Regions from separate parts of the Paenibacillus sp. PvR098 genome, predicted to be linked through region 2. Evidence: riboswitches for the same ligand, from Rfam matches in the RefSeq annotation. Region 2 holds a riboswitch; each other region holds the start of a gene.
What was found. A riboswitch is a leader RNA that binds a small molecule or an ion and turns the genes downstream of it on or off. The one in region 2 is predicted to bind cyclic di-AMP.
Positions count from the first base shown of each region.

Region 1: it holds a riboswitch for cyclic di-AMP, as region 2 does, so the genes downstream of both, JOE45_RS23275 (C40 family peptidase) here and JOE45_RS21035 (C40 family peptidase) in region 2, are expected to answer to the same signal.
Region 3: it holds a riboswitch for cyclic di-AMP, as region 2 does, so the genes downstream of both, JOE45_RS11315 (CAP domain-containing protein) here and JOE45_RS21035 (C40 family peptidase) in region 2, are expected to answer to the same signal.
Region 4: it holds a riboswitch for cyclic di-AMP, as region 2 does, so the genes downstream of both, JOE45_RS15285 (C40 family peptidase) here and JOE45_RS21035 (C40 family peptidase) in region 2, are expected to answer to the same signal.

Region 1 is NZ_JAFIBU010000001.1:42,694-50,322, forward strand. It holds gene JOE45_RS00235 (recombinase family protein) at 1-1,437, shown strand, start outside; partial or broken gene sigK (RNA polymerase sporulation sigma factor SigK) at 1,415-1,927, shown strand; cyclic di-AMP (ydaO/yuaA leader) riboswitch at 2,312-2,458, shown strand; gene JOE45_RS23275 (C40 family peptidase) at 2,460-3,347, shown strand; gene JOE45_RS00255 (hypothetical protein) at 4,095-4,298, shown strand; gene JOE45_RS00260 (ABC transporter substrate-binding protein) at 4,711-5,667, shown strand; gene JOE45_RS00265 (ABC transporter substrate-binding protein) at 5,664-7,280, shown strand; gene JOE45_RS00270 (ABC transporter permease) at 7,296-7,629, shown strand, end outside.
Region 2 is NZ_JAFIBU010000001.1:4,242,225-4,249,853, forward strand. It holds gene JOE45_RS21010 (M56 family metallopeptidase) at 1-362, shown strand, start outside; gene JOE45_RS21015 (four-helix bundle copper-binding protein) at 483-824, opposite strand; gene JOE45_RS21020 (hypothetical protein) at 963-1,601, opposite strand; gene JOE45_RS21025 (cation transporter) at 1,837-2,037, shown strand; gene JOE45_RS21030 (heavy metal translocating P-type ATPase) at 2,086-4,515, shown strand; gene JOE45_RS21035 (C40 family peptidase) at 4,594-5,067, opposite strand; cyclic di-AMP (ydaO/yuaA leader) riboswitch at 5,073-5,208, opposite strand; gene JOE45_RS21040 (hypothetical protein) at 5,364-5,693, shown strand; gene JOE45_RS21045 (gamma carbonic anhydrase family protein) at 5,938-6,462, shown strand; gene JOE45_RS21050 (response regulator) at 6,467-7,159, opposite strand; gene JOE45_RS21055 (ATP-binding protein) at 7,191-7,629, opposite strand, start outside.
Region 3 is NZ_JAFIBU010000001.1:2,264,550-2,272,178, reverse strand. It holds gene JOE45_RS11325 (GerAB/ArcD/ProY family transporter) at 1-467, opposite strand, end outside; gene JOE45_RS11320 (spore germination protein) at 464-1,816, opposite strand; cyclic di-AMP (ydaO/yuaA leader) riboswitch at 2,055-2,190, shown strand; gene JOE45_RS11315 (CAP domain-containing protein) at 2,196-2,849, shown strand; gene JOE45_RS11310 (trypsin-like peptidase domain-containing protein) at 3,013-5,493, shown strand; gene JOE45_RS11305 (alkaline phosphatase PhoX) at 5,674-5,970, opposite strand; gene JOE45_RS11300 (S-layer homology domain-containing protein) at 5,957-6,313, shown strand; gene JOE45_RS11295 (alpha/beta fold hydrolase) at 6,636-7,415, shown strand; gene JOE45_RS11290 (UDP-N-acetylmuramoyl-tripeptide--D-alanyl-D-alanine ligase) at 7,408-7,629, shown strand, end outside.
Region 4 is NZ_JAFIBU010000001.1:3,067,534-3,075,162, reverse strand. It holds gene JOE45_RS15290 (sulfurtransferase) at 1-712, shown strand, start outside; gene JOE45_RS15285 (C40 family peptidase) at 1,049-1,522, opposite strand; cyclic di-AMP (ydaO/yuaA leader) riboswitch at 1,527-1,667, opposite strand; gene JOE45_RS15280 (hypothetical protein) at 1,916-2,728, opposite strand; gene JOE45_RS15275 (M1 family metallopeptidase) at 2,743-4,950, opposite strand; gene JOE45_RS15270 (YwhD family protein) at 5,173-5,649, shown strand; gene JOE45_RS15265 (Fur family transcriptional regulator) at 5,896-6,288, shown strand; gene JOE45_RS15260 (winged helix-turn-helix domain-containing protein) at 6,267-7,070, shown strand; gene JOE45_RS15255 (catalase) at 7,201-7,629, shown strand, end outside.

The sequences.
Region 1 (7,629 bases), 4.2 Mb from region 2:
ATCTCACACGTTATTTGTACCCACCCGGACCGTCTAAGCCGTGACCTTACGGATAAGTTAATTGTGGTTCGCGAATTTGAGAAAAGTGGGGCTGAGATTTTTTTTACGGATACGGAGTTTGAGAAATCTCCTGAAGGTATCCTTTTTTTCAACATTATATCTGCTATTGCTAGCTATGAACTTGCCCTCATACGGAAAAGGACAGTAAGGGGTAGAGAACGCGCGGTACGAGAACTGAAAAAGATTATGCCTATGCGTGTCGCGCCCTTTGGTTATGACAAAGATGAGAATGGGCAGCTCATTATAAATACGCATGAGGCACAATACGTGAAGATGATTTATGAGTGGTACATTTATGAAAATTTAACGACAAGGGAGATAGGCGAGCGATTGATAAAGTGTGGTGTGATGCCCAAGAGGGGCGAATCAAAGAATTGGAGCGCTTCCAGTATAGGCAGAATTTTATCTTCTGAGATCTACATAGGAAACTATTATTATAATCGCAGACAATCTAAAAAAGTCAAAGGTCAAACAACGAAATCTGGGAATCCCAAACGGACCCTAAGTTTGCGTGAAGAGGAAGATTGGTTACATGTACCCGTGTCACCCGTTATTGATCAGCCTTTGTTTCATTTAGCACAAAAGCAAAAAGAGAGAAACATAACAAATAAACATGTTGGTAATCAAACATACGAATTCTTACTCAAATCATTATTAAAATGCGGTCATTGCGGAAGGACTTGGGATGCAACAACATACTCTGGCAGCCTTGATAAGGAGACGGGCAAAAGAATGAAGTACCGGTGTTATCGATGCCCAAATCTTGCTCCAAAAAAGTATGGACCTGGGGTGAAAAGATGTCCTAGCCAATCATTACGAGCCGAACTGCTCGAAGATTATATGTGGAACCAGGTTGTTGCACTTGTCAGTGAGCCGGAGCATTATCTAAAACAAATCGATCAAACATCGAAAGGTGGAGCTCAGGAGCTTCAGCTTCGTGTTCAAACCTTGGAGCGGGAAATCGAGCAAAGATATAAAGAGAAGGAAAAGGTAAAACTCATGTTCTGGCGCGATGTGATCTCGGAAGAAGAAATGATAACTGACTTAAAACGATTGAATGACACTGTCATTAAACTCAAACAAGAACTAAACCATTACAGTATTCAAATACAGACGATCCATAATGATGAACATACTTTAGATAAATTAATGAGCTTCATCAATCACATTCAAGAAAGGCTCAAGGAACCAGAAAAGCTGACTTTTCAATTCAAGCGACATATTATCGAAATGTTCTTCAACGAAATCATATTACGCTTTGAAAGTAATGATCTAGAGAAGCCTGAGCTCGTCATTATGTCCGTAGGGGCATTTGACAAGCTTATGCAGCAAAAGAATGACATAGGAGTTCGAACACAACCTCAAGAAATTCGATAATACAGGAGAGGACTTAGAAGATCTCATTTCTATTGGCACGATAGGGTTAATCAAAGCGATCGAATCGTTTTCTCCGGATAAAGGAACCAAATTGGCTACGTTCGCGGCTAGGTGTATTGAGAATGAGATCCTGATGCATCTGCGTTCGTTGAAAAAGACCCGCAAAGACGTATCGCTTCATGACCCGATTGGTACGGATAAAGAAGGAAATGAAATTACATTGATTGACATTCTCGGAACGGAAGCCGATGACGTCGTGGATAAGGTACAGTTGAAGATTGAAAAATCGAAAATATACCGCAACCTGGATATTTTAGACGGACGGGAGCGGGAGGTGGTCGTTGGCCGTTTTGGACTTGAGGCGGGAGGAGAAGAGCGTACGCAGCGCGAAATTGCGAAGGAGCTGGGCATATCGCGTTCGTATGTATCGCGGATCGAGAAGCGTGCGTTAATGAAGCTGTATCATGAGTTTTATAAACAGAAAAGATAGCTTCCTTATGCAGTGGCCTGCTATTTAGTGGGCCATGAAGTTGTTTATTGATGGACAAGTAGTGTTGTATGGTGCTAGGGCGTACGTAACATAGTAACATCATACACATTTTTAGATAAAGTCCAATTCGAGCTCGCTCGTTTTGTCGGCAGCCCCATAATGTCAATCATACACGGTGGTCGTGCATTCTTAGTGCAGCCGCTTTTTTTGCGTTTTTTCAGTTCTGTCTAATGTTTCAAAGGAAAACAAGTTTTTCGCATAAAAAGCACACAAAAAAAGGTAATTATATGAAAATAGAAATTAAATTCGACAAATAGTTCGGAATTTCGTCAATGGTTGGGTATATCTGCTAGTATCGAATATGATAAATTTATAATTGTGTGACAAAACTTTTTGCCGAATCTAATGAATATAGAATTCATTAGTACGGGGGATTTTTTATTGGGGTGAACGTTTGATTTATTAAGGCAGACCAGGGAACCCTCTTCCCGAACCCGTCAACTAACCTCGGAGGCTCAATGGAGGAAAAGATTTGAAGAAAATTAGTACCGTGCTTGTATTGTCGAGCACAATTTTGTTGTCCGGTATCTTTCCAACCCCTTCAACCCATGCCGCTACGTACAACTATAATGTTCGGGTTCAAGTCGATGATAAGCTCATTAGGTTTCCCGATGCGCAACCTTTCATTGATAAAAACCAAAACACGATGGTGCCCGTCCGTTTCATTTCCGAAGAACTAGGGTATAAAATAAGTTCAGACAAGAATGGACAGCAGGTGAAAGTAACAATTGAAGGGCCAGAGAAATCGGTGGTTCTCTTATCTGGGTCATCGGAAGCTGTCGTAAACGGCCAGAAACAGAGTTTCGGCACGAAAGCGGTATTCCAGGAAGGGCGCGTTTATGTTCCACTCCGATTCGTGAGTGAGTTGTTTGGATTCCGCGTTCAGTGGGACAAAAATAATTTTGGTGCCATCATTAGTAAAGATGGCAAAAATCATGCTCCTGCTTGGCACCGGCCCGCAGTCACGGCTCCTGCCCCTGCCCCTGCCCCCGCCCCTGTTAGTACCGTGGGCGACAAAATCGTACAGGATGCCAAAAAGTATATAGGCACTGCTTATCTTTGGGGTGGCTTGACACCAAATGGCTTTGACTGCTCAGGCTTTATGAAATACGTTTATTCCCCAAATGGCGTAAACCTGCCAAGAACGTCCGCGCAAATGGCTACTGTGGGCACTTGGGTAACAGCACCTAAAAACGGGGATTTGGTTTTTTTCTCTGAAACGGGAAAGAAAGTTTCTCACGTCGGTATCTATGTCGGAAACAATTCGTTTATTTCCGCTACGAACAGTGGTGTAAAGGTTGATTCTCTCAGTAGTTTCTATTGGGGGTCTAAATTTGTAGGGTCAAAGCGAGTTGTGTAATTCAATATGTAATAAAATATAGATAATCTGTCCGAATGGACAGTTTTAGGCTGTCGAGAAAGTCTCGACAGCCTTCTTTATATGTCAAAATCCACCACAGTAAATTCAAGGAATTTGTTGTGGGATGATACCGATAGAGAGAGATTTATCTATACCACTTAGTACTCGAACGCAGCATGACTAAAGATTAAGTCCCGAGCGTTTTCTTCAATAAAATCTTTGGGCTTCGGCCGACGAACTCAGACCGTTTATCAAGCAACTGAACGAAGTCAAAGAGGATTTCTACAGTCTGGTTGAACAAGGTGATTTCGAATTGGCATGAAGAATCTTTTGATATGTTCTAGACCAATAACCGGATTCAAGAATTTCTCCCTTTCAAAATTTAGTTGACCTTAGTCTATTTCAGCAGGGATGGAGAAGCAAAATTAGTTTTTAGCTAATCGAAGTTGATCCATGCTACTCTTAAAATTGTTGTTTTACCAAGTTTTTTAATTTTAACCGAAGTGAAGAGAAATGGTGTTGGCATCTCCATAAATTAGTTTGGCTACATAGAAAGCAAGATCCACACACCATCATATGGTTCTCGGTCGTAGAAGCTCAGTTGAAAAGGGCTCCGCTCCGGAGCCTGCTTTATTAAGGAGATGTCTGCCAACCGGCGCAATTTTAGTATAAGATTGAAAAATTCGAATATAATGTTATTACAATACTGAGATCTTAGTAAATTTCTTTGACATAGGAGGAGTTTGGATGAACGATATGGTAAAACCGCTATTGTATTTGCTGTTTCAAAGGGGAGTTTTAACGGAGAAGGAGTTTGACATGCTGTTTCTGGAATCTGACAAAACTCCTGAAGATTTTGTTAATATGCTTTACATGGTTGCAGGGGGCAGGCCGCCAATCAAACAAATATGTAATGAAAATCATGAGCACGATGATTCTTGTGGCTGTTGAGAAGCACATATAAAAATGAAGGGTATAATATTTTTCTCAAATAGTATTTATTGTCTTATCACACATACCTCCGACACGAAGGACCATGCACATACCACCTCACACACGAAAGGCTCATACATACACAATGGTTTATTTTAAAATTAAGCATTGAAAGCGCTTTAAATTATGCTAACCTTCCTATGTGCCGTTCTCCAAGCTTCACATTTTTTGGGATAAAACTTACAGAATCGGAACGATCTCCTGGTTAGCGATAAAATTCAGTCTATAAAATCGAAAGATTCTTAAAGACTGTTAATTTTATATTGATTTTACAAATTGAGAGGAAGGGAGTCATTGCATTAAGGTGTCGTATAAATAGAATAAGCGTAAAGAACTCCCAATAATGAATGGATAACTAGGAGGAATGAAAATGAAGAAATTAATACCTGTTCGTGTTATTTATCGTTCCAAATTCGTTCAATACCCGCTTATGGCCGCTATGGAAGCTTGCCATGCATGGGAGCGGGCGGGGCTCGATCTAGTTTATTTTGATTTTGTAGCAGGGGTAAAGAAATCGGATCCCATGCTGATTAACGGCGAGGTTGACTTCATCTTTGGCAGTCATTTCAGTCCGTATCTGCATAGGGCTAAAGGAATACCGATGGTGTATGTCGGTCAGACCGTAAATTGGGTGGATGATGTCCTTGTTACAGCCAAGCCTATTAATAGTCTAGCTGAATTGAAGGGCAAGGTAATCGCAGACAAAGACGCTGATATTACAACGAATCATCCGCACGGCAATCATCGACTTTATCTCCAACAGGCAGGAATAGACCTAAGCCAAGTCAATTTCTTGGAGACGGGCAGAAGCTACAAGCCTCACAAGGCGGTGTTGGATGGCAAGGCTGATGCTGCGATTGTTTCTCCGCCTTATGACCTTTATGCCCAGGAAGATGGGCTGTATGTTACACGACTTCCATATCTGCCTATGGTCGTGGCGACCACATTAACAACAATGCAGCACATTACTGATCAACAGCCGGAAATGGTTATGGCCGTGATTCGGGCCGTCCGTTACGGGATCCAGTTCTTCAAAAATGAAGAAAAGCAGATGCTGCGTCTCATGGAAGAAAAAATCGGACCGACGCTAGGCGTCAAGAGTCAGGATGTGATGCACTCACTGTATTATCGGAACCGGCTCCTTTACAATGAGAGCCTATACCCAAGGCTTGATTCGATTGATAACGCTTTCAAATTAGCGTGCTTCATAGATCCCAACTTGCATGAAAAGATACATCCAATTCAATTGTGGGATATGCACTTCTTAAGGCAATTGGAAATGATGGAAGAGGGGAGTACAACCACTGGCGGGAGCATAGCGAAATGAAGAAAACATGGGTAATATTAGCCGCAGGGATCGTAGTCATCGTTGGACTGTTTAGCTTTTTCGGGCAAAAATCAAGCGAACCCGTTCAAGACAAAGCTGCGAATGCTCCTTCGGCGACTGGTAACGCTAATGCCAATGCAGAGCCTACGAATCAACCCAAAGCGGGCGGGGTGTTAACTGTTGGCCTCGGGAAAGAACCTGGCAACCCTAATCCTGTAATCGCTACCATATCAACCGGTCAGTTTGTCAAGGAAGTCGCATATGAATCCTTGCTGACTGAAGATGAGGAGGGCAGACTCCAGCCGCTTCTGGCCGAATCGTGGGAAGTTTCACCTGATGCCAAAGATATCACGCTGCGTTTGCGTAAAGGCGTCAAGTTCCATAACGGGAAAGAGATGCAGGCTGATGATGTCGTATGGTCTGCCAATCATGTTAAAGATCCGCAGAATGCAGCTGGCGGACAAAATTTGATCAAGGATGTTCAAGTCATTGAAAAGATAGATGATTATACCGTCAAATTTAAATTGGCTAATCCGTCCATTACTTTTCTTAACCACTTAGCCAATATTATTATGCTGCCAATTATTCCGGCAAATTCGCTGCAGCCCGGACAAATTAAATTGGAGCCGAATAAGTTTGTACCTGGTACGGGCGCATTCAAGTTTGAAAAATTTGATTCGGGATCCGAGGTCATAGCCACAAAATTTCCCGATTATTGGGGGAGTCCGGCTTATCTCGATCAAATTACTTTCAGATCGATCCCCGACGCTTCCACCCGGTTTAATGCTTTGCGAACCGGGGGAGTGCATATGGCGGATCGGTTAGCTACCCTGGATGTGCAGCGTGTACAGAAAGGGGACGTTAAAGACATCACTATTTTGGAGGAGCCAACGGGGGGCTTCCAGCACGTTCTTATGAACTATTCCAGACCCCTGCTTCAAAAAAGAGAGATGCGCCAGGCGCTGAATTTAGCGATTGATAAGGAGCAGTTGGTGGAAGAAGTGTTTTTCGGGTCTTCTAAAGCGACCGACCTCATGATGCCTCCGGAATCGATTTGGGCTAAGGCAGCCAATCTGCCACCGCATAAGAGGGATATCGAGAAGACCAAACAACTGCTGCAAACGGCCAATTACCGTGGCGAAGAACTAGTATTGATCGGGGTAAAGAACAAAACCCAATTGCTGGAGTCATATCAAAGAATGCTTGGTGAGGCGGGAATTCGCAGCAAAGTCGAAGTTCTTGAAACAGGTGTAATGAATGAAAGAGTCCGTCAAGGACAATACGATTTGTATATTGACGGAGCGAATATTAACACCGATCCGTTCATAACGATGGTGCCCGACTATTACACCAACAAAGTGGAACCGAGTCGTTATTCCAACCCAGTGATCGATCGATTATTCGATCAGCTTGATGACGAAACCGATGAGAAGAAACGGTTGGACATTTTCAAGGAGCTGGCAGCGATACTCGATGAGGATGTTGCCAACATACCGCTCTTTTTTGAAGCTCGCTTTATCGGTATGTCTACTAAAGTTCAAAACTATGGGCCTCCCCAAAACTTACCTTACAGTGAAAGCGCACATTATTTTAAACAAACCTGGCTTAAATGAACGGGGGAATAACCGATGATCCTTCGCTACAGTATTCAAAGGTTGGTTCAAATGGTTCCAACGGTCATCTTGATTACTATCATTGTCTTCATGCTGATGCATTTAATTCCCGGTGACCCCGTCGCTGTTATGCTGGGTTATACAGAAGAAGGTTCTTCCGCCGCCTTTTCGCAAGAGGTATACAAAGAAATGCAGGTCAAGCTGGGATTTGACCAACCGATCTACATTCAATATTTGGATTGGCTCATCAATGTGGCCAAGGGTGATCTGGGCAGTTCTTTCGTAAGCGGCCAACCGGTCAGCGATATCATCGTATCACGCATTCCCGCTACGTTTTACTTGGCGCTTT
Region 2 (7,629 bases):
ATCCGCTCAAAATTTTCTTATCTACTTTACTTGTAGATGGGTTGGGGTATGTCCCGATGTTTAAAGCGTTCCATCAATACTACAAGACGCTAAAGGAAGTATTGGCCGATCGTTATGTTTTGAGTAAGACAGGCTCTGAATATGAATTAGGGAATGTTCTATTAAGGCTCTCACGAATTCGAACAGTTACCTATCCAGGTGTTGGTGTTTACTTCGCAGATGTGGCCATCAACTACAGGATTAATCAGGTACTGTACCCCGACAAATCGGTGCATATCCCGTTTCTTCAATTCAGACCTGCACTCGTTTCCATGTTTATCGTGCTAATTATGCCAAGTGTTGTATTGGGCGGATGTTCATAGTCTGGCACATAGATAATCCCGGTTAGAGTACGTGATGTACTTTAGCCGGGATTTTTAGTCTTTTTTGGTTAGACACAGGTAATAAAAAACGCCACACATGTGTGGCGTACATATCCTTGATTAGGCAACCATCTTGCGGCAGGCTTCTGCGCACTTTCTGCACATCTCAGCACATTCCTTACAATGATCATCCTCGAAATGATCGCAGTGTTCCGCGCAATGCTCGCATACACTCGCACACAACTCACAAATTGCTTTTGCATTCATACTGTTGCGGGCCATGTGTTGTGAAGCCAGTGAGCAGAGATCCGCACATTCACGGAGCATGCTGATACAGTGGACTCTTGCTTGGACATCGGGTTCCTGTAAACAGGCGGTGAAGCATTGTTCACATGCTTTCATGCAAGCAAAGCAGGCGTCGATGCATTGTTGAAGATGTTGCGGAATCACATACGTGTTCATAAATAGCCTCCTTTAATTTAACTACACATTGTAGTGTCATATCTTTCTTAAACAAAGTATAGGGACATGAAACATGACGCAGTTCTCTTTTGAAAGCCATTGGCTTATGGATAAGATGCGAACTTGGATTAGGGATGATTATCGTGCCTTTTCCTTTTTTACTTTCCATTTCATTAAGAATGGAGTTTTTTGCTCGTTCCCCACCCATTTGGTTACTCGTATCATGAAAGACGCTTGTCTGTCTGTTTCTGGATTCGTTTGGAGGAGAGATTGAACTTCTTTATTTAGTGCTTCTTCCCCTCTTATGTAATGAAGATGCCACGGTAGAAATACATGAAAGAACAGAAAATAAAAAGGTATCGAATACCATACATGCCAGCCCTTTTGAATAAGGAAGCCCGCTTTTACTAAAAGGTACTCGAATACTAGGGAGAATCCAACGAATAGGCTGGTGAGAATCCATTTATTTCGGGTTGTAACAAAATTTAAATACAATAAGGCAATGGAAGGTGGGGCAAGAGTAAACATGAATAAGTCAGGAATACCGCCAATCGAGGGATCTCCTGAATCGAGCAAGTCCAGTTGAAAAAAGAAAATAATATTCCCGATCCAGGCTAACAACCCCACAACTCCAAAGGTGATATACCATTCTCTCCAGGTAAGCTTTCTTTTGAACACGATGGAGCTCAGAAATAAAATGGTTCCACCAATATAAACAAGCCAAGCCCCTTTTGCGTGCAAATCTAACCGCTGTAACACAGCTCCCCAGTAGTTCATTGTCATAATCCCTTCCAATATGGTTCTTGTAGGTTTAATTTGCCCACTACAAATCGCTCTATTCACTAAGTATGAAAAGTGGTTAATTTATGGTATGGAGTGCACATGAAGCCTTCATTTGTGGGGAATGGTAAAAGAAAGAAAAAGAACGTTGACAAATATACTATAGGGGGGTATACTAAAATCATTAACCGATAACCTTTAACATCATTATATATAAAAGGAGAATTGAGCCATGACGAATGTTACATTAAAAGTAGAAGGAATGTCTTGCGGACATTGCGTGAATTCTGTTGAAGGAGCGATCAAGGAATTAGGAGCACAAGGAAAAGTGGATCTGACTAACCGTATCGTTTCCGTTGAATTTGATGAGACCCAATTAACGCTGGAGAGAATTAAAGAAGCGATTGAAGAGCAGGGGTACTCGGTTCAATAATAGAATGACCTGAGCGTCTGAGAAAGGTTAACGGAGAGGGTGTTGAGCGTGGATTCTGCAAGTGCCGGAACGAAGCAAGCCTCATTACAAATCACAGGTATGACCTGCGCCGCTTGCGCCAATCGGATTGAAAAAGGGTTGAGCAAAATCGAAGGCGTTGAGGGAGCGAATGTCAACTTTGCGCTGGAGAGAGCTACCGTTTCTTATGACCCGCAAAAAGTCGATATCAACCAAATGGAGCAAAGCATCCGGAAGCTTGGTTATGATACGGCCAAAGAATCGGCGGAGCTGCAGCTGGAAGGCATGACTTGCGCCGCCTGCGCGGTGAGAATTGAAAAGGGATTAAATAAACTGGAGGGCGTCACGAAAGCCACTGTCAACTTTGCGATGGAGACGGCTCATGTGGAATATAATCCGGTTGAAGTGTCCATAACGGATATGCAGAAGAAAGTAGAAAAGCTTGGCTACAAGGCAGTTCCTAAGCAGGAGGAGTCTGACTCCGGGACGCGCCGTCAGAAGGAACTCGCACGGCAGAAGCTGACATTACTCATTTCCGCCGTCCTGTCCCTTCCGCTGCTGTGGTCTATGGTAAGTCACTTTTCTTTCACTTCGTGGATTTGGATGCCTGAGCTTTTTATGAATCCTTGGTTCCAATTGGCTCTTGCGACACCGGTCCAATTCATTATCGGTAAACCATTTTATGTCGGTGCCTATAAAGCCCTTCGTAACAAAAGCGCCAATATGGATGTGCTCATTGCTCTGGGAACCTCGGCGGCTTATTTTTACAGCTTGTATTTGACGATCGATTGGGCATCCAATGCCCATGCCGGACACCACGGTCCAGCTATGTACTATGAGACAAGCGCCGTACTCATCACGCTGGTCATTCTGGGCAAGCTGTTTGAAACATTGGCCAAAGGCCGTACTTCCGAGGCAATTAAGACACTTATGGGACTGCAGGCCAAGACGGCGTTGGTCGTCCGTAACGGGCAGGAGATGCATATTCCCGTTGAGGAAGTAACTTTCGGCGATATGGTATTGGTAAAGCCCGGTGAAAAAGTGCCGGTTGACGGTGAAGTGATCGAGGGGATATCGTCCGTAGATGAATCGATGCTTACGGGAGAAAGCCTTCCCGTTGAAAAAAGAGCAGGGGACCGTGTAATCGGAGCAACAATGAACAAAAACGGTATGCTTCAAATTAAAGCAACGCGGGTCGGCAAGGAAACAGCGCTCGCTCAAATCATTAAAGTGGTGGAGGAAGCGCAGGGCTCAAAGGCGCCGATTCAGCGTGTGGCAGACGTCATCTCCGGTATTTTTGTTCCGATTGTTGTCGGAATTGCGATCATCGCTTTCGTTGTTTGGTACCTTTGGGTGGAACCTGGGAACTTTGCCGGGGCATTGGAGAAAGCCATTGCGGTACTGGTGATTGCTTGTCCTTGTGCGCTCGGACTCGCAACGCCTACGTCTATTATGGCCGGTTCCGGCCGCGCAGCTGAGCTTGGGATTTTGTTCAAGGGCGGAGAGCATTTGGAGTCGACGCATCGGATTGAGACCATTGTTCTGGATAAAACAGGTACGGTGACACATGGCAAACCGGAGCTTACAGATGTGATTCCAGCAGGCATCGATGAAATGACCTTCTTGAAGCTGGTGGGAGCCGCCGAGAAAAATTCCGAGCATCCGCTTGCTGAGGCCATCGTTTCGGGTATTGCAGCCAAAGGGATCTCTTTCTCCGAGACCGATGAGTTCGAAGCGATTCCCGGTTACGGTATTCGAGCCGTAGTGGAAGGCAAAGAAGTATTGGCGGGAACCCGAAAGCTGATGGCTAAATACGATGTTTCGATCGAACCGGTGTTGGAAACGATGGTGAAGCTGGAGCAGTCAGGCAAAACGGCGATGCTCGTTTCCGTTGATCGGCAGTATGCGGGGCTTGTTGCTGTGGCGGATACGGTTAAGGAGACGTCTAAAGAAGCGGTCGCCCGATTAAAGCAAATGGGAATTCAGGTGATTATGATTACCGGCGACAATGAGCGTACGGCTAACGCGATTGCGAAGCAGGTAGGGATAGATCATGTATTGGCGGAAGTGCTGCCCGAAGGGAAAGCACAGGAAGTGAAGAAGCTTCAGGATCAAGGCAGGAAGGTGGCTATGGTCGGGGACGGTATCAATGATGCACCGGCGCTCGCGGTTGCAGACATCGGAATGGCCATCGGAACAGGGACGGACGTGGCTATGGAAGCGGCGGATGTCACTCTCATGCGCGGTGATTTGAACAGTATAGCGGACGCGATGGCAATGAGCAGAAAAACGATGGCCAACATCCGGCAAAATTTGTTCTGGGCTCTCGCTTACAATACGCTGGGTATCCCCATTGCAGCCATAGGTCTATTAGCTCCTTGGGTCGCTGGTGCAGCCATGGCCTTAAGCTCGGTATCTGTTGTTCTTAATGCACTGCGTTTGCAACGAGTCAAAGTATAATCGGCCAAAAGATTCCAAAGCCCCAAAGCACCTTTTAAAACACAGGTGTTTTGGGGCTTTCCGTTTTACAGTGAACGTTTATTTCGAATTAGCCATCATATGTTGATATTGGTTGTCCGAGACAACCCTACGGGCGGTAAAATAGCGTTGGTCATAATAAGACTCGCTCAATTTGCTGATGCTAACCCCTTTTTTGCTGGCGGAGTGAGCGAATTTGCCGTTACCCACATATATGCCTGCATGTGAAATGTTTTTGCCGTTAATATTAAAAAATACCAGATCGCCAGGACGGAGATTATTTTTACTCACCCATACTCCTTCATTGGCTTGTGTTCTCGAAGTGCGCGGCAGATCAATGCCGAAGTGGTCATATACGGTGATAATAAAGCCCGAGCAGTCAAATCCGGTTGCTTTGGATGTCCCGCCCCATTGATATCGGGTACCTAGGAGATCTTCTACAGAGTCATTCAAAGAAGAACTGGCGGAAGCGGTTCCTGCTCCGATAGAAAAAAATAACACGGCTCCTGACAAAAACAACGACAACTTTCTCAAAGCGATATTGCTCCTTCCGGTGCCTACGAGGTTAGCTGGAGGGTTTGGTAGAAGGTTCCCCTATGATCCCTGTCATCCGAGATCAATTCACCCGAGTATGGATCCCCCGTTTTCCAATAGGAAATTCGGCATTGTTTTTAAAACTACTCTCTGTAGTTAGATGAATTTCGCTAAAATCCTTCCTTGTCACAAAATATTCAAAACATTGTGTCATCATATTGATTCATACATTCTTCACAGCTCCTACAAATCTATGGTTTATAATAGTACATATCTTATTATCTTAAGGGGTGATCATGATAGAACGTATAAAAGCGGCCAAGATCAGTCGAAGAAGATTTTTAGGTTCAACGGGAAAGCTCGTGCTAGGCATTGTTGGGGTGGAGGCTGCCGCAGGAGGATTATTTTATCACGCCGCCAAATCGAACAAAGGGGAGCAAGAAGAGCAGTCCGGGGAGAAACCGGGAAATATTGTGCTGCTCGGGGATAAAACCAAATTGGGCCATATCGTGGAGAATTTGATTCCAAAGGAAACCATATCGGCGGACCGCCGCCGCGGCCAATGGATGTATTTGAGCCTATGGAGAGAGAAGGGCAAGTGTATATCGATATTTTTAACGCAGTGAAAAGAGGGTAAATTCGTGAACGTATGGATCGGTTGGCACAAAGAATGATCTGCAATCCATCATGGGCTGCGGATCATTTTATTTGGGTTACTAAAATTACAAAAGTGCTTTACAAAAGTTGAATTATCTTACGTTGAATACGAAAAACCACATCGGTTATCCAATTCGCTATAATCAAAAATGTAACCGTTATCAATTGGAAGAGTCCTAATCATATTGCTCAAGAGAAGGAGGAACGACGCAGATGATCTTTTCGCTAGGCGAATATAAGCCGCAGTTGAATCCTACTGCATACATTGCCCCGGGAGCGCATTTAATCGGAAATATTACTATGGGTGCGGAGTCAAGCGTATGGTTCAATGCGGTGCTTCGCGGTGATAACGCGCCGATCATCATCGGCGAGCGAACGAATATCCAAGACGGCTCCACGCTTCATGTGGACCCCGGAGTACCTTTGCATATCGGAGAGCAGGTATCCATAGGTCATAACGTGATTCTGCACGGCTGTACGATCCATGATGGGGCATTGATCGGGATGGGCTCCATTGTGATGAACCATGCAGAAATCGGAGAACAAGCATTGATTGCCGCTGGCACCTTAATTCCGGAAAACAAAAAAATTCCACCCCGTGTTTTGGTTATGGGTTCTCCAGGAAAAGTCGTCCGGGAGCTCAATGAGCAGGATTTGCAAATGCTTCAATTCGTGTCCGAGCATTATGTCGGACAGAGCCGAAGATATTTGGAAGCCAAAATATTAGCCTATGAGTAAACGCTTACAATTTTTCGTTATAAACATACAGCTTGGTGGGACGCCCTTTAGTAGAGTATTTCAATTCAAGCATAAGCTCATCGATTTCACATAGAAATTCCAGGTATTTTCTTGTGGTTATGCGAGACAGCGAAAGCTGGTCCGCAATGTCTTGAGCGGACAGAGGCTGGCCGGAATTGGCGAGCGAGTCCCGAATCATTTGCAGCGTAATCGGATCGATTCCCTTAGGTACTTCCGTTTCGTTATCGCTGACATGCTTTTTATCTGCTTTGAGGTATATGGAATCGAGCAGCTGTTGGTTGAGGTTCGTATGCTGACGGAAGAGCAAATGTCTTTTTTTCAAGGTTTCCAGTGCGGAACGGAAGCGCTCAAAGTCGAAAGGCTTAATGATGTAGTCTACAATTCCAAGCCGCATGGACTCTTCGATAATTTGGGGATGATCGGCTGCCGTGATCAGAATGACATCGACTTCAATGAACTGGCGGCGGATTTCACGTAGAAGCTCCAACCCGTTCATGGAAGGCATGTAGATATCAAGAAGAATCACATCCGGAGCAAGCTCTACAATCAGCTCCATCGCTTCTTGACCGTTTCTGGCACTGCCAATACATTCCACCCTATCGATTTTGTTCAAATACTTTTGATTGATGCTCGATACCATTGGATCATCTTCAATAATCAACGCTTTTAGTAACAAAGTGAACCCTCCTGTATTTTGTTGGAGTCAATCAACGCTTGGGGATAGTTATCCAAAAAATGGTACCTTGATTTGGGGTGGAAGACACATCGATTTGTCCATATAGCACATGATCGATATGGTTCTTAACTAAATATAATCCGTAGCCTCTGTCGGAATGTTTGGTTGAATAATGTTTGTTGAATATGCGGTGAATCTTGTCTTCCGGAATTCCGTGGCCGTTATCTTCCACCATGATGACCCATTGGTCCTGCTGATCAAGCAAGGTAACTTCGATTTTTCCTGGGGGAGTGCCTTCAACAGCATCAAACGCATTGTCTATCAAATTGCCGAGAATCAAGATCATGCTGTTGGAAATCTCCTCAGGCAATGGCGGCAGATGGCTTCCGGGATCTATTTTTAACGAGATGTTTCGTTCCTCTGCTTGTTGAATCTTTCCAAGAAGCAGAGCCGAGGTTTTGGGGTCCAAT
Region 3 (7,629 bases), 2.0 Mb from region 2:
GCCTTATAGGAAATAAACATAATAAAAGGAATACTGAGCAGCAAACCGATTTCCAATACGTTAATTATTGCCAGTGACGTTCGCGTGGAAGACCAACAAATCACCACGACAGAGAATAGCAGCAGCAGCGATTTTGAAATTTCAGGATTGACATATCGCTCCGTAATGAGTGAAAAGCTGACGATAATAATCGCTCCTGCAATGAACCACATAACGCTCAAAAAACTGAGGATGGGGATTCGTAAGGCTGTCACTAGATTGCGCTCTAAAATTTCAGGCAGACCTAATCCCGGGAATTTGCTCATAGCGTTTACAAACAAATAAGCCATTAAGCTCCCGATGGGGATGCTGATCAGAATCCCCATAAAAGCTCCATTAAATCTCTCCTCGATCATGATCCTGGGGATGTAAAAGATCGTATTGATCAGCATAGTCAATACGACGGGGTAAAAAAAATAACGGCTCAATATGTATCTCCTTCCTTATAACCGGATACTTCCTTTTCCCCTATAAACATGCGAAAATATGGCTCTCCAAAGCTTTGCAGGTTCGACAAATACATCAGAAAACAGAATAACCCCGATACCAAGCCATACATGCCAAAGAACGTAGCCATCATAATTAAAGGATATTTAACAACACGAAAGGCAAAGCTCATCGCGTTGATCGGTATGACAAAATTGGCTATGGCTACGACGGAAGTAATAATGATCATGATGCTGCTTACAATTCCGGCTTGCTGGGCCGCCTGACCCAGGATCAGCCCCCCGACCGTCGTCGCAGTGGAACCGATATATCGTGGCAAACGGATGCTCGCTTCAATCAAAGCTTCAATCATGAATAGCATAATAGTAACCTCGACATACGACGGATAGGGAACCGCCGCGCGGCTTCCCGCAATTGATAAGGAGAATTGAACGCGAAATATTTCCGGGTTATAGGAAACAATGGCGATATATGCGGCCGGAAGGGTAATGGTAAGGAATAAAGCGACATAACGAAGAGCAACCATGGCACGAGACACCCAAAATGTTTGATACAAATCGTCCATTGCCGTCATAAAATCAAAAAATACGGCAGGAGCGATAATCGCAAAAGGTGTTCCTTGCATCAATATGACGATTTTGCCTTGAGCTAAACCGAGCACAATGCGGTCCGGTCTTTCCGTGAGAATGGTGATTGGAAACAGACGGTATTTTTGTTCCGTAAAAAGGGCTTCAAGCTGACCTAACGCCTGCACAATGTCCGCTTGAATTTGATCGATATTTTTCTTTAATTTCTCAAGAACGGTCTTGTTTACGAATTGATCGTCATAAAGAATAGACAGTTTCGTTTGTGAAAGTTTGCCAACGGTTGTTCCTTCAGCAATTAGCGCAGGTGAAGGGTATCGCTCTCTGATGATTTTGATATTGGTGTCGATATTCTCGCTAAGCGCGGTTTGAGGTCCTTGAAGGGTAGATTCGGCTTTTGCCTCTAAAGGTTGTTCTGATGTTGGTTTATTGGCATAGAGAACGTATACTTCTTCGAGGAAAAAGACTCCGACAAATCCGCCGAGCATTTTTGTCAGAAGCTTTTCCGAGGGATTCAGCGTATTGCATGAAAGTGTGGAACGAAGAACGTTACGAAACTCCTCAACCGTTGTGCATTCCTGAAACGGATCGGAAATGCTTTTCTTTAGAATGCTGGGATTACATAAAGAAGAAAAATAGATCAGATCAATTTCCAAATATCCGTTTTGGAGCCTCTCCGATTTAAGATCTTGTGACGTTTCGAGCTGCTTTTTCAGTTGGGATAAAGAGTCTGATGCGGTAGTCATCTTTAGAGTGCTCCCCTCATCTCGAATAGATGAAGGTAGTATATCCCGATTACAATCGTAAAATTATGGATATAAAATGGTTTTGTTTTTTAACTGAATTGATGGGTAATTGATAGGCGAAGAGCTTATATAAAACTGATTAGAAAAAACGCTTGCATAAATTCATTGGTAAACTTTGTGCCATGAAACCGCATGGTATCCATGCTACAATGGTTACCGTTCCTTTTAAGGGAACGCGAATCATACAAGGCCGAAGTTTATACTAAAGCGCGGGGGAACCTATGAACTTGGGGTGAAGCCACAAGCTGTGGCCGGGTGATTGCTCTTTGACCCGAATCCGTCAGCTAACCTCGCAGGCCCTACAAAGGAGAGGAATACAGTGAAAGGTTTTAAAAAATTGGTTTTGACAGGCGTTTTGGCACTTGGCCCGATCATCAGCGCAGGCGTGGTTTCGGCTGCTCCGTCGTATTCGGTATCCGGTAACGATACGATGTGGAAGATCTCACAAAAATACGGGGTTAGTCTGGCATCTCTTATCGCGGCGAATCCGCAAGTGGCTAATCCAAATATAATATGGCCTGGAATAGTGCTGAATATTCCTGGCAAGGCGGCGGGTATAGGGACAGGTTCCGGCTCGCAGCAAGGAACAGGGAGCACGACACAGTCCTCTTATGCCAGCCAAGTGGTGAGTTTGGTGAACCAGGAACGTGCGAAAGCAGGTTTGCAGCCACTCGCTAGCGACAGCGCATTGACGAAGGTGGCTTTGGATAAGGCGAAGGACATGTATAACAACGGCTATTTTGACCATACATCTCCGACCTACGGTTCTCCGTTTGATATGATGCGTTCATATGGCATCCGTTATTCTTATGCCGGCGAGAATATTGCCAAAGGACAGCGTACGCCGCAAGAAGTGATGAATGCATGGATGAACAGTCCGGGACACCGTCAAAACATCATGAGCCCGAACTTCAACAAAATTGGCGTGGCTTATTACAATGGCGTGTGGGTACAGCTATTTATTAAAAATTAATTCAGTACATGAGGAAAGGCCGTCTTCGGACGGTCTTTTGGCGTTTCTAGGTCCTTCATTAGGGAACAAAAATAATAGCATAGAAACTTAAATTTCTGTTGCTGCCCTCAGCTGCATATGATAGATTTTAGTTGATATGGAAACTAATGGTGGGGAGAAAATAATGATGAAGCAAGTCAACCGTTTGAAAAGATGGGTCTTAAAGGTGTCTGCTTCGGCTCTGTTTGTTGGTTCGCTAATCGTTCCCGGCGCATATACGGCATCGGCTCAAGTGCAGGGCCAAGACTCGATCCCGGCGGTCGTACAACAAACAACGTCCTCCGTCGTAGCGATCATTGGCAAGCCGAGCGAAAGCAAAAGGGTATGGGAGCAAAGCCGTTATCACCTCGCTCACGGGACCGGGGTTATTGTTCGCAGCGAAGGATACATATTAACCAATGCGCATGTAGTGAAGGATATGCGCAATATTATCGTCGTCACCTCCGACGGCAAATCGTTCCCTGGGAAAACAACCCATTATGATGAGGAAAGCGATCTGGCTTTGGTCAAAATCGATGCTTCCGGGTTAACCGCAGCTAAATTCGCGAAGCCTTCAAATATTCGCGTCGGCGAATCCGTTATGGCCATCGGCACTCCGTTGTCCTTTGCGTTAAGGAACTCGGTCACCTCAGGCATCGTCAGCGGGATGGAGCGTTCCGTCCAATCGAAGTACCAGCTCATCCAGACGGACGCGGCTATCAACCCTGGCAACAGCGGGGGAGCTCTGGTGAATATGAAAGGCGAAGTCATCGGAATCAATACATTAAAATATGTCGAGTTCGGTGTGGACAGCTTAGGCTTTGCGATTCCCGTCGATACGGTACAGCATGTACTCAATCACTTTTTCAAGTACGGTAAAGTGAAGCGGCCTTATCTCGGGTTGGAGCTCGGAGAAAGCTGGGAAGCGGTGGTCGGACTTCCATCGGCGAGCGGTTTGGAGGTCACCTATGTCGATCCGGATTCGCCCGCGGCGAAGGCAGGGGTCAAGCAGGGTGATATTCTTCTCTCCATCGACTCCGTCAACACCCGCAATCTGGTGGAATATAATGAAGCATTAAAGAAATATCTGCCCGGTCAAAGCATACGTCTTGCTCTACAATCAGGCAGTCAAACAAAAGATCTCGACGTTGTGTTAGGGGAAGACCGCTCTACGGCTACCACACTGATACAGGATGCCGAAGGCACGTCCATTGATGCCGACCAAGGTAAAATCCGGATCGGTGACAGCCACTTCGGCTGGTCGATGAAGTATCCGGCGGGATTGATCAAATTCGATCAGTCCGAGGATGGGAACAACGTCATCTTCGGAGACGCTAAAGGGGAATTCGCAATCCGTATTTCGATTGATGAAAAGCAAAGCAAGGATCTGTCTCCACAAGGACTGCTTCTCAAGCTCACGCAGCATACCGGCGATACGGTATTGGAGAAACGGTATATCAATGAGAAACTGCAGCCCTATGCCAAGCTTGTGGCTAAAAGCGAGTACGGCGAGTACTACGAGGCCAGAGCTTATCAGAAGGAAGATCACATCTTCTACCTCATTCTGGCAGTAGAGAAGGAAGAAAATTACTTAAATAGATTCAAACGAAACAGCTATATCGATTTGCTTGATACGTTCGTGCTTTCATTCGATTCTGCTGATGAGGCGCTAAAGGATATTTCCGCATATCAGGACCAAAATACGATCACGACGGAATACGGTTTGACCTTCGATGTGCCATCGGATTGGAGTAAGCATGAATGGGGCAGCGGTTTGAATTTCTCCAGTAATGACGGTGAGAGAAACTGGTCGGTGCATGTCACTTCCGCAGCTTCGGGGGATACACTGGGGCAATGGGCGGAGCGTCAGGAGCGCCGCTTTATTGAGAGCTATGTGGACGGATACCGTGAGGTACGAGGAGCGAAGGAAACGACGGTGGGCGGTGCTTCCGCGATAGAAAATCTGTATTCCTACACCATGGGCGATAAATGGGAGCAAGCCCATGTGATCTACATGATCAAAGATAAGTACAAGTACGAGTTGTATGCCTCGTATCCGAAGAGCGATAGTGCCGAGATGGAGAAGCTGCTGACGGATTTGATAGAATCGGTTCAGTTAACCAAGGACACGATGAACCGTTCTCTCGGAGTCATTGAAGATATGAATGATCTGATCGACCCTAACAAGACTGCGACATTTATGAGTAAAAAGTACGGGTATTCGATTCAAATACCGGAATTGTGGTTTAGCGGTTACGAAAGTGAGCAGGATTACGGCTTAAATATATTCTCGTTTGATGGAGGGAGTCTGACCGTGGACTCCGATGACCAAGCGGACTTCAATGAAGCGGTGTCCATGATAGAGCAAGAGCACAATAAAAATGCCGAAATCGACGCCAATTACAAGTACACGGCTGTGGAGGAGACTTTATTCGGTACGACGGTCAAAACATTCTCCACTCAGTATAAGAACAGGAATGTTCCTTACACTTTGAATGAATACGTGTTTGACAAGAACGGCATTATCTATACGGTTACGATTCGGATCAACGACGCCGTCAAAACGGATGCGCAGTGGAAACGATTGACGGATGCGTTTAACTCGATGAAGTTTTCGGAGAAGTAAATAAAGTTATGTTAAATAAAGAGCCGCTACGGCTCTTTTTTATTGAAATACCATGGACAATCCAAATTCTGGGTGAAATGCGAGCCCGCTGCGGCGATTCGTTACTATGTGGATTTGAATAGCTGATATAAAGCAAAAAAACGTCCGGATCGATCAAGATTCGGACGTTTATTGTATGGATTATAGTATGGGCCTAGTAACGGCGACCAAAGCGGAACGTGGAATCCGGTCCCCTGAGCGGTGGGGCCACTTACTGGTAGGCTGGGACGAACCTTGGCTTGCTTCGCCCGGATGACGGACGGATAAGAACAAGGTTTGCTCGTTTGGCGTGAAGGCCGGACCTGATAATGCCGCTTCCACGGGTGCGGATGCAAATGGAAACATAGGGTCCTTGGAACGGCTCGATACAGGAATGACGTACAGCCCGTTATTTTGAAACGATCGGTAGGTGCCCTTATTCAATTTGTTCGAATCCACGTCGCTTGCGATCCACAGGTTGCCGCTGCCGTCAGGCAGCTTCCGGGGTAACAATGAAATTACTCGTGAGGAAGCGGCTGTTCTTCTGGGCAGAACTTGGGCTTATATTCAGTCGAGAACAGGTGCTGCACCAGGTAATACGGGTACTACAAGATCAGGCAGCTTTACGGATCAAGAAGGGATCAGCGGTTATGCTCTTGAAGCCGTAGAGTACGCGCGCTTCATTGGTTTGATTAACGGTTATGAGGATGGGTCGTTCCGTCCTCAGGGGTACGCCAATCGGGCCGAAACCGTAAGCATGATATTAAATCTGCTTCAAAAAGCCATGTTTATCAATCCATAATACCGTGCGGGAAACAGCAGAAATCCAGAGGATCCCCTCTGGATTTTTGTTGTGATCCGTTTCTAACATGTTTATCTCTGTCCAACGATGATAATCTCCGTTTCAACCGGTTCATATGGGGGTAAGCGTAAAAGGGGCTAAGCCAACGCTTTGGCCTATTGACATAGGCCAAGTTGTCAGAGCATATACAATACGGAGAGCAGATCGTCTCTGAGTTGTCCCTAAACGGCGCAGTTGCCTTGTACTAGAGCTTGATAACAAATATCCGAGAGTGTTATGATTGTTTTATTTGAGACATTGAGACATAAGGATGTTGATGGAGTTGACTAAAGTAAACATAAATGGGCTTGACATCCATTATTCCGTTGTCGGCACAGGGCATGAAGTGGTGATGTTGCACGGCTGGGGAACCAACCTGCAAACCTTTCATGCGATACAGCAGCATTTGTCCCGGCATTTTAAAGTGTATGCAATCGATTTTCCCGGCTTCGGACAGAGTGACACGCCTCCTGAACCATGGGGAGTTTCTGAATATACGAATCTGCTGGCTTCCTTTATTGGGCAGCTCGGGATTACCAATCCGATTCTGATCGGCCATTCCTTCGGAGGAAGGGTCTCAATTAAATATGCCGCTTCGAATTCTGTAAGGAAGATGATATTGACCGGAAGCGCGGGAATCAAACCGAAGCGCAGCCTCAATTATTATGTGAAGGTGTATTCGTTCAAAACGGCCAAACATATGCTCAAGCTTCCGGGTTTGAACCGTTATGCGGACCGCATACTGAATCGGATGCGAGCCAAATTCGGCTCCAGCGACTATAAGAATGCGTCAAGCGTGATGCAGCAAACGCTGACCAGAGTAGTCAATGAGGATCTTCGGCACCATCTTCCTCATATCAAAGCCTCAACCCTATTAATCTGGGGCGAGAACGATACGGCTACCCCTGTTTCAGATGGAAAGCTGATGGAACAAATGATACCGGATGCCGGTCTGGTCGTGCTGAAGAACTCCGGTCATTTTTGTTATTTGGAGAAGGGCCATGAGTTTATCGTCATCGTAGACCATTTTTTGGCCAAGGATAAGGGAGGCAGCCATGTTTGAGCTTTTGCTTACGTTCGCTTCGCTGTTTTGGCTGGGGCATGCTGTCCTGCGCCTTCTAAACGGCGTACATATGCTTCAATTGAATTCTTACCGCAATGAGCGGTTTATGGGATGGTTTAAAGGCCATGTAAGGGAACGGCTATCCTGGAGAGAATGGCTGCCGTTGTTGTCTTTTGCCGCTCTGTTGTTTCAGGCGCCGCTGCCAGGTTTCATT
Region 4 (7,629 bases), 1.2 Mb from region 2:
TATTTGCGGAGCGTATTATTTTGATCTGGAGCGCGATTTATCCGGTCCGAAAGAAAAGCACGGAGGAAGGCATCCGCTTCCCGATCTTCAGGAACTTGCTGCAAAGCTTGGCCGGGCGGGCATCCATGAGAATTGCGTGGTTGTCGCTTACGATGATCAAGGCGGCGCGATGGCGTCGCGGTTGTGGTGGCTGCTGACCTTCCTCGGTCATGATAAGGTGTACATTCTGGATAAGGGCTATTCGGAGTGGAAGGAAGCGGGGTATCCCGTAACGGAGGAACTGCCCGTGGAGCAGCAGGCCGTATTTACGCCAAAGGTGCGCAGCGAGATGCTGGTGAATGTGGAGCAGGTGAAAGAGCGGATAGGGCGTCAAGGCACCGTCCTTGTGGACTCCCGAGAAGAGAAGCGTTATCTTGGAATGGAAGAAACGATTGATCCGGTCGCCGGACATATTCCGGGAGCAAAGCCGTATTTCTGGAAGGAAGGATTGCAAGCCGCAGGAGGATGGAAGGATGCCTCGGAGCAGGAGGCAAGGTTCGCAGACTTGCGCAGCGCAGATGAACTTATTGTCTACTGCGGCTCGGGTGTGACGGCGTGCCCGAACGTGCTGGCGTTTAGCGAGGCCGGCTTCAACAACGTGAAGCTGTACGCCGGCAGCTGGAGCGACTGGGTTAGCTACAAGGATAATCCGGTGGCGACGGGGAGAGAGTAAGAGCGGGAATTCCGAGTCATTCACGGATAAGAGGACTATGCAGGCTGCCGTTTGGCGGTCTGTTATAGTCCTCTTTGTGTTCCTTTTCGCAGTTTACGCACCGGTTTGTGTTGTGCCCGCTCCTCGTGATACCGATCAATGGTTCACGAATTCCTCCACCGGATGCTCCGCCAGCAGTCGGCTCACTCGCCCCTTTACGGCCAGATCTGGTATCTTTTCAGTAAAACAGAAAGCCCTACAGGCTTGTCCGTCCGATTCGTCCATTTCTCTGCGAACGATGTGGTCGGGCTAAACACTGAGGGCTTTCGAACGTTCATTGCGAATCCGTTGACCGTATTACTTGGCGTCGGTCATTAACCGCTGATACTGCTCGTCCGACAAAATCCGTCGGGCCGTCACATAGCGATTGTCGTAGTAAGATTCACTCATTTCAGTAATCGTAACGCCTTTGTTTGTAGCGGAGTGGTAGAACTTGCCGCCTCCCACATACACGCCTACATGAGAAATCCCTTTACCGTCCGTATTGTAGAACACGAGGTCCCCGGGACGAAGCTGATCTTCGGCTACCCATTGCCCTTCTTGGGCTTGGCTCTTGGAGGAACGCGACAGATCGATACCGAACTTGTCGAACACCCAAGAAGTATAGCCGGAGCAATCAAAGCCGTTGGTCGTGGTGCCAGCCCATTTGTAAGGCGATCCCAAACCTGCGTTTACCGCTGCGCTTAGTGGGGTTTCAGCGAATGCGCTGCCCACCGAAACCGTGCAAAACATAGCCAAAGAAAGTGTAAAACCTACAAGCTTCTTCTTCAAACAAAGTTTCCCCTTCCGGTGCCTACGAGGTTAGCTGAAGGGTTCGGTTGAAGGTTCCCTATGATCACTGACGAGGTCGAGATCAATTCACCCAGATTTATGGATCCCCCGTTTTCCTAAAACAGAAATTCGGCAAAATTTTCATTTTTTTGATTCTGAGTAAATATATTCGAGCATAAGCGCGCATTTCCTTCCGGTGTCACAAAATTGACACAAATTGGATGTTTAAAGTGAAACTTTTTTGTTTAATTGAATACGGGATATGAAATGGTGTACATGGAAGAAAGATAATACTGCTGCACTCTCTTGATCCGTTATTTACGCAGTTTTAGACATAACAAAGCACCGGTTCAGAATAACCGGTGCTTTTGCATTCTTTCAATAGTATATTTCTTACGCTTTTTCTGTCCACAGCGCATACTGCGTGCCAATGGCCCATATTTTGAAGAACATTTGTGCCAGCCGATACGCTTGTAACCCGATCAGGGCCAAGAAGCCGGCCCAGAAGAACGCGGAAGCCATCACAGCGGCCGACACCGCTAAGGTTATGCCTGTTACGGCGAGTGCAGCAAGCATAATGACGGGCAGATGGCGAATCACAAACAGAAGAGTATAGACTACGGACTTGCCTTCGGTCTTCCCGATCTGAAGGAATAGGAAAAGAAGCTGGAGAACAAACCAATAGATGATGTAGGCGGCGAGCGCCGGCGCGAGCGCCTTTCCTAAGGAAACATAGGAAGCTTGTTGTCCGTACTGCTCCATTGTATAAGGGATCAGCCAATAGAGCGGGAGAAGCGTAAGGACGAGCTGTATCACATAGAGACCGAGGAAGGGGAGGGCCAGCGTTCGGACCCCCTCGACGAATCGGTAGCCTGCATTCAGCTCCCGATGTCGAAGCGAGTAATACACACCCGCATTCAGCATCGGATGGAGCAGCATTCTTAAGATTAGCAGGAGGAGTCCCCACCACAAATACGGCTCCAGCAGATCCGTCTTCATGATTTGAAAATGACCTTCCACCCAGAAGAGCTGTGAAGCTGTCACGGGCAGATCGTTCCCCGGATAACGATGGAGCAGAGGGAGGACAACGGATTGAATGAGCTTATACAGCGCGATACCCCAGATGAGATTGTATACAAAGAGAGCAAAGACGGCAAAAGGCTGCTGCCAGGCCATGGTCCAGCCCGTTTTGATCCAGTTCCACATGTTCCTCAATCACCTCACCATGCGACCCAGCCGAACAAGGTCTCCAGAATTTTTACAATTCCCACGTTCAGACGTACCGAAAGCCTCGTATCGACTTCCGTTTTCATAAAGCTGTTGATCCGCTTGTTCTCCAGTACGATGGAGTGCTCCGGGTCAATGGCCACCCACGTCAGCGGAGCCGTGTGATTCAGCTTCATGATGACCTCGCTGTCCGCGCCGTCCCAGGTTTTATCGAGCTGTGTTCCATCGGCAAAATAGAACCGGATCGGTACGTTGTGATAGGTGCCGCCAAGCTTACTCAGCTGCACGCTGTTCTCATAGTAGGTTTGGCCCTTGTCCGTCACTTTCTGCACTTTGATGCCGGTTACGGCGTAGTCGACCATCATTCCATTATAGACATACTGGTCAAAAAACGGCTTCCAGCTGGTTTGGGTCACATCCTCCACCACCTGTTGAAAATCCGTCGTGGTCGGGTGCTTGAATTTCCAACGCTGAAAGTAGGTGCGCAGGATCTTATCCATCGTCTCGGGACCGACCTGCCGCTCGATCGCCTTCAGTACCAGTTTGGCTCGGGTATACACGTTCTCGGCATAATGATGGTGTCCGTCATAGCTCCAGGCGTTCTTCTGCAGCGCTGCGGGATTTGTGATGTAGCTTGATTCCACGAGCAGATTCGGACGAACGCCGTATTCCGCCTCCATTAGTTTGTCTTCTATATAGGAAGTAAAGCCTTCGTCCAGCCACGCCTCTTCAAATTCATTGCTGGCGACCATGCCATAAAAGAATTGGTGGCCGATCTCATGCACCACAACCCTTTCCAGCTCCAGACTCGGATTCTCTTCGGCGGCGCCCCATGCTGTAATCAGCGTCGGGTACTCCATCCCACCGGCCCCGTTCCCCTCTTCCGGCGGCACGACGATCGACAGTGTGTTATAGGGATAACTGCCGTACCACTGGGAATACCGGGCGAGCGCTTTTTTGGCGGCTGTCATGTAACGGACTTTCAGGTGCTCATGCTTCGGGTCGAGATACAGCTTGATGCGGACACCAGGCAGGTGAGGCGTAGCGTATGGTTCTTCATGGTATACAAAATGCGGTGAAGCAGCCCAAGCAAAATCATGTACATCATCGGAGTAGAACGTATACGTTTTCGTTTTGCCGTCATCGGAGACGGGCTTGGTCGGGAAACCGGTGGCCGCTACCTTGTGATTGGAGGGCACCTTAATCCTAACGTCAAAAATACCAAAATCCGCATAAAACTCTGAGTTTCCGTGATACTGATGCAAATTCCAACCCTCAACAGTCCGCCCGCGGGTGCCTTTGGGTTCATATACGGCTACCTTGGGGAACCATTGTCCTGCCATCACGAAATCGTTCGCATAGCCCATTCTGGCAAAGACCTGCGGCAGCTTCACGGAAAATTGCGTGCGCAGGTTTACTTTATCGCCCGGCATGACGGGCTTCGGAAGCGGTACCCTAATCAAGGTGTTGTCATCCTTATTGCCGTCATCCGGCCGGATGTACTCGATCCGGTCGATCAGCTCTGTCTCGGCACCGTCAAGCGCCTGGATGGAACTAACCGTCATGCCGCCGAAGCTGCCTTCCTTACTGGCGTCGTCTCGCAGCTTCCCGCCGGATTCCTTCATGAACGTCGTTTTCTTCGACTCGAATGCATTCGGGTACAGGTGAAAATAAAGCTCCTGTACCGGCTGACTGCCGGGGTTTTTCCATGTCAGCGATGATGTGCCTTTAATCAGCTTGCCTTCAGCATCCAGCTCTACATTCAGATGGTATTCGACGATGCGGTTGGATAACGGCTTCGGTGCCGGTTTTTCGACCGGCTTTACCGGCAGGCTGGGCGGCGCGGGCGGAGGAGCCGCCGGTTCCGTAAGCCGTCCGCTAACCGGCTGTGCGTTTGCCGTCGGCAAAAAAATGCCCGTAGATGAGCCGTCCGCTTGTCCTCTGGATGAAGGCCATTCGGGCGCTTCGACGACGGAGTGCCCAGCAGCCGACCTTATGGGCTTCAGGACGAGCGGATCAAGTCTCCCTTCGGCAGGGAACGCGGCAGGGTAAGCGGCTTCTGCGGACAGCTTCCACCCGGAGGCGGGCGCATCTGACCGGGAGTCTGCCGATAGCAGGGCATTCGTAAGCAGTGTGGCGCCGCAAGCGATGATCATAAGTAGGCCCCATGATACGATTGGGCTGCCGATTTGTTTTTTCATCCCATATTCACCCCGTTGACAAGCATCTACAGCATGTATATGTTTGTGGGACGAGGATTATATCTGCCTTTTTCCCTCGAGGGTATTTTGGAAGGACTCGTCTCCGTTTATTTACATGCTCTAATACTTTAGCTACAATAATAATGAATGAGATCGTCCTTACGGGACTTTGAATACATGGAGATAGGATGGTGCCTTGTGGATATAAATGAAAAGAAAAAAATGCCTTCGCTCAATATCGTTAGCAGTAAAGAAACGAAGCACCGCGGCTTTGGGCAGGGCTCGATCGACCTGAGCCAATTGTCCTGCGTCATCATTGACGAAGGAGAAGCTTACCTTGATCTGGGGGCGCTGCACGCCAAGAGCAAGGTGGAGAAAGGGATCAAGTTCACGACGAACAAGGATGAGGTCCCTAACGGCCGCCCTTGCTGGATCGTTTGGGTGGCGGTGGACTTTAAGGAGGACGGCAAGTACTATGCCGGAGTCACTTCTTGCGAAATGACGGTAGATCCGGAGGCGCGCAAAGGGTGGAAAGTTCTCGCTGACCATGTGAATCGGATGGATTATGCATTAAAGCGCCGCATTATGCTCGATAACCTTGGAGAAGAAGAGAAGGCTGCTCTTAAAAAGCTGATGATTGAGAACGATCCCGGTATGTGGGAACGCTCTGAAGCGGAACTCAAAGAAGCGCTTTCGTAAATTTTGTACATTATGTGACGGTCATTGAACGACCTGCTATAACGATGTATACTAGTGCCTAGTATATGCACTATATACTAGGACAGCAAAAAGGCAGACCATTGGTCTGCCTTTTTGTGTTGTCCGGGGAACCGTTAAATGACTTTCCCTGAGGAAAAGTCCAGAGATGTTTGTATGCCATCCGGTTGACCAATACCCATATAAGATTTATACTAAATCTAAATTTAAAATAAAGGATTGAGACCTATGAATAAGATCAATTTAACTGCGCAGCGTAAAGCGGTACTTGAAGCGATTCAATATGACGACGGTCATCCGACGGCCGCGGAAGTGATGGAGAGACTTAGGTTACAGGGCCAGCAATTCGCCTACGCCACGGTATATAACTCGCTTAAGTATTTGACAGATGTCGGACTGCTTCGCGAGCTCAAGCTGGGGGAAACGGCGAGCCGTTATGATGCTAGAATGGATGATCATCATCATATCGTCTGCAGACAGTGCGGGCGGGTGGATGAAGTGCTGAATCCGACGCCGACCGCATGGATTACGGCGGTGGAGAAGGAGACGAAATACAGCATCAACTATTTCCATGTCGTGTTTGAAGGGGTGTGCGGCACATGCGCGCAGCTCAAGGCGTAAAGCCATCCCCTAATCTTGTGAATACGAACCAAAGCGGATTACGGCAGGAGGATTCATGGAATCCGGGTATTACGGGGAGCGTATGCGACCGCACGCAAAGAGTGATTGTGATTAGTCCGTTCCCGAATCGATTGGGCGAATTGATTGGAAGGCTGACCTCGGAATGTTTCGACGTTCTTGTGTTTCACCGCTATGATCCCCAGATGATGAAGGAGCTTTCCGTGAATTCGGTCGTCTATGATTTGACGGCATCTCAAGAAGTGGAGAGGGACGCGCAGCATGCAATTTCATTATTCTCCCATCCCTATCGGCAGCCCCGCCTTCTTTTTTTGGTGGATGGGGAACCGGAGGCAGGAGAGGCATTGGTATCAGCGGCTGAATTTATAAGCTGGCCTGTAAAAGACATAGCAGAGATCGTACGGCATATAAGCCAAGGAGCTCCGGAATCCGATGTCGGAGCAGGAGCTGCCGTTTCTTTCGGCCAGTTTGCGTATAAAGATTTGACGATCGATTCCAGAAAAATGTCTGCGTATCGGGGCCAGGCACGGCTTGATTTAACGAAGACGGAATATGAGCTGCTGCTGCTTCTCCTTCAATCGGAGGGCGCGGTGCTTTCGCGGGAGGACATTCTCAATCAGGTATGGGGGAGCTTGTATTTTGGCGGTAGCAACGTAGTGGATGTTCATGTGAAAAGCTTGAGGAAAAAACTTGGCGATTCCGCTGGTGTTGCTCGGTATATTTCTACGGTGAGAGGTGTTGGTTACCGTCTGGCAGATGAGTAAGAAGCAGAATTGACTTCATCATTTCTTCATCTAACCTTCATCTGAATATCATGATTTGTCCATCTGAGCATGTTATTATCATATCAAGATTTAAATTAAGTCTAAATTTAAATATAAGGAGTTGCTTGATATGAATAACAAACTGACGACAAATCAAGGTGCACCGGTAGGGGATAATCAGAACTCGAGAACGGCTGGACAACGGGGACCTGCACTGCTGGACGATTATCATTTACTTGAGAAGCTTGCTCACTTTGACCGCGAACGTATTCCGGAGCGTGTTGTTCATGCCCGCGGTGCAGGAGCTCACGGGGTATTCCGGACAGAAGCTAGCATGAAACCGTACACGAAGGCTCACTTTCTGCAGGAGGCAGGAAAGGAGACGCCGGTGCTTGTAAGATTCTCGACAGTTATCCATGGTACCGGGTCACCGGAAACGGCCCGCGATCCCCGTGGATTTTCCGTTAAGTTTTACACAGAGGAAGGCAATTACGATTTGGTAGGCAATCATCTGCCGGTGTTCTTTATCCGCGATGCGATTAAGTTCCCGGACATGGTT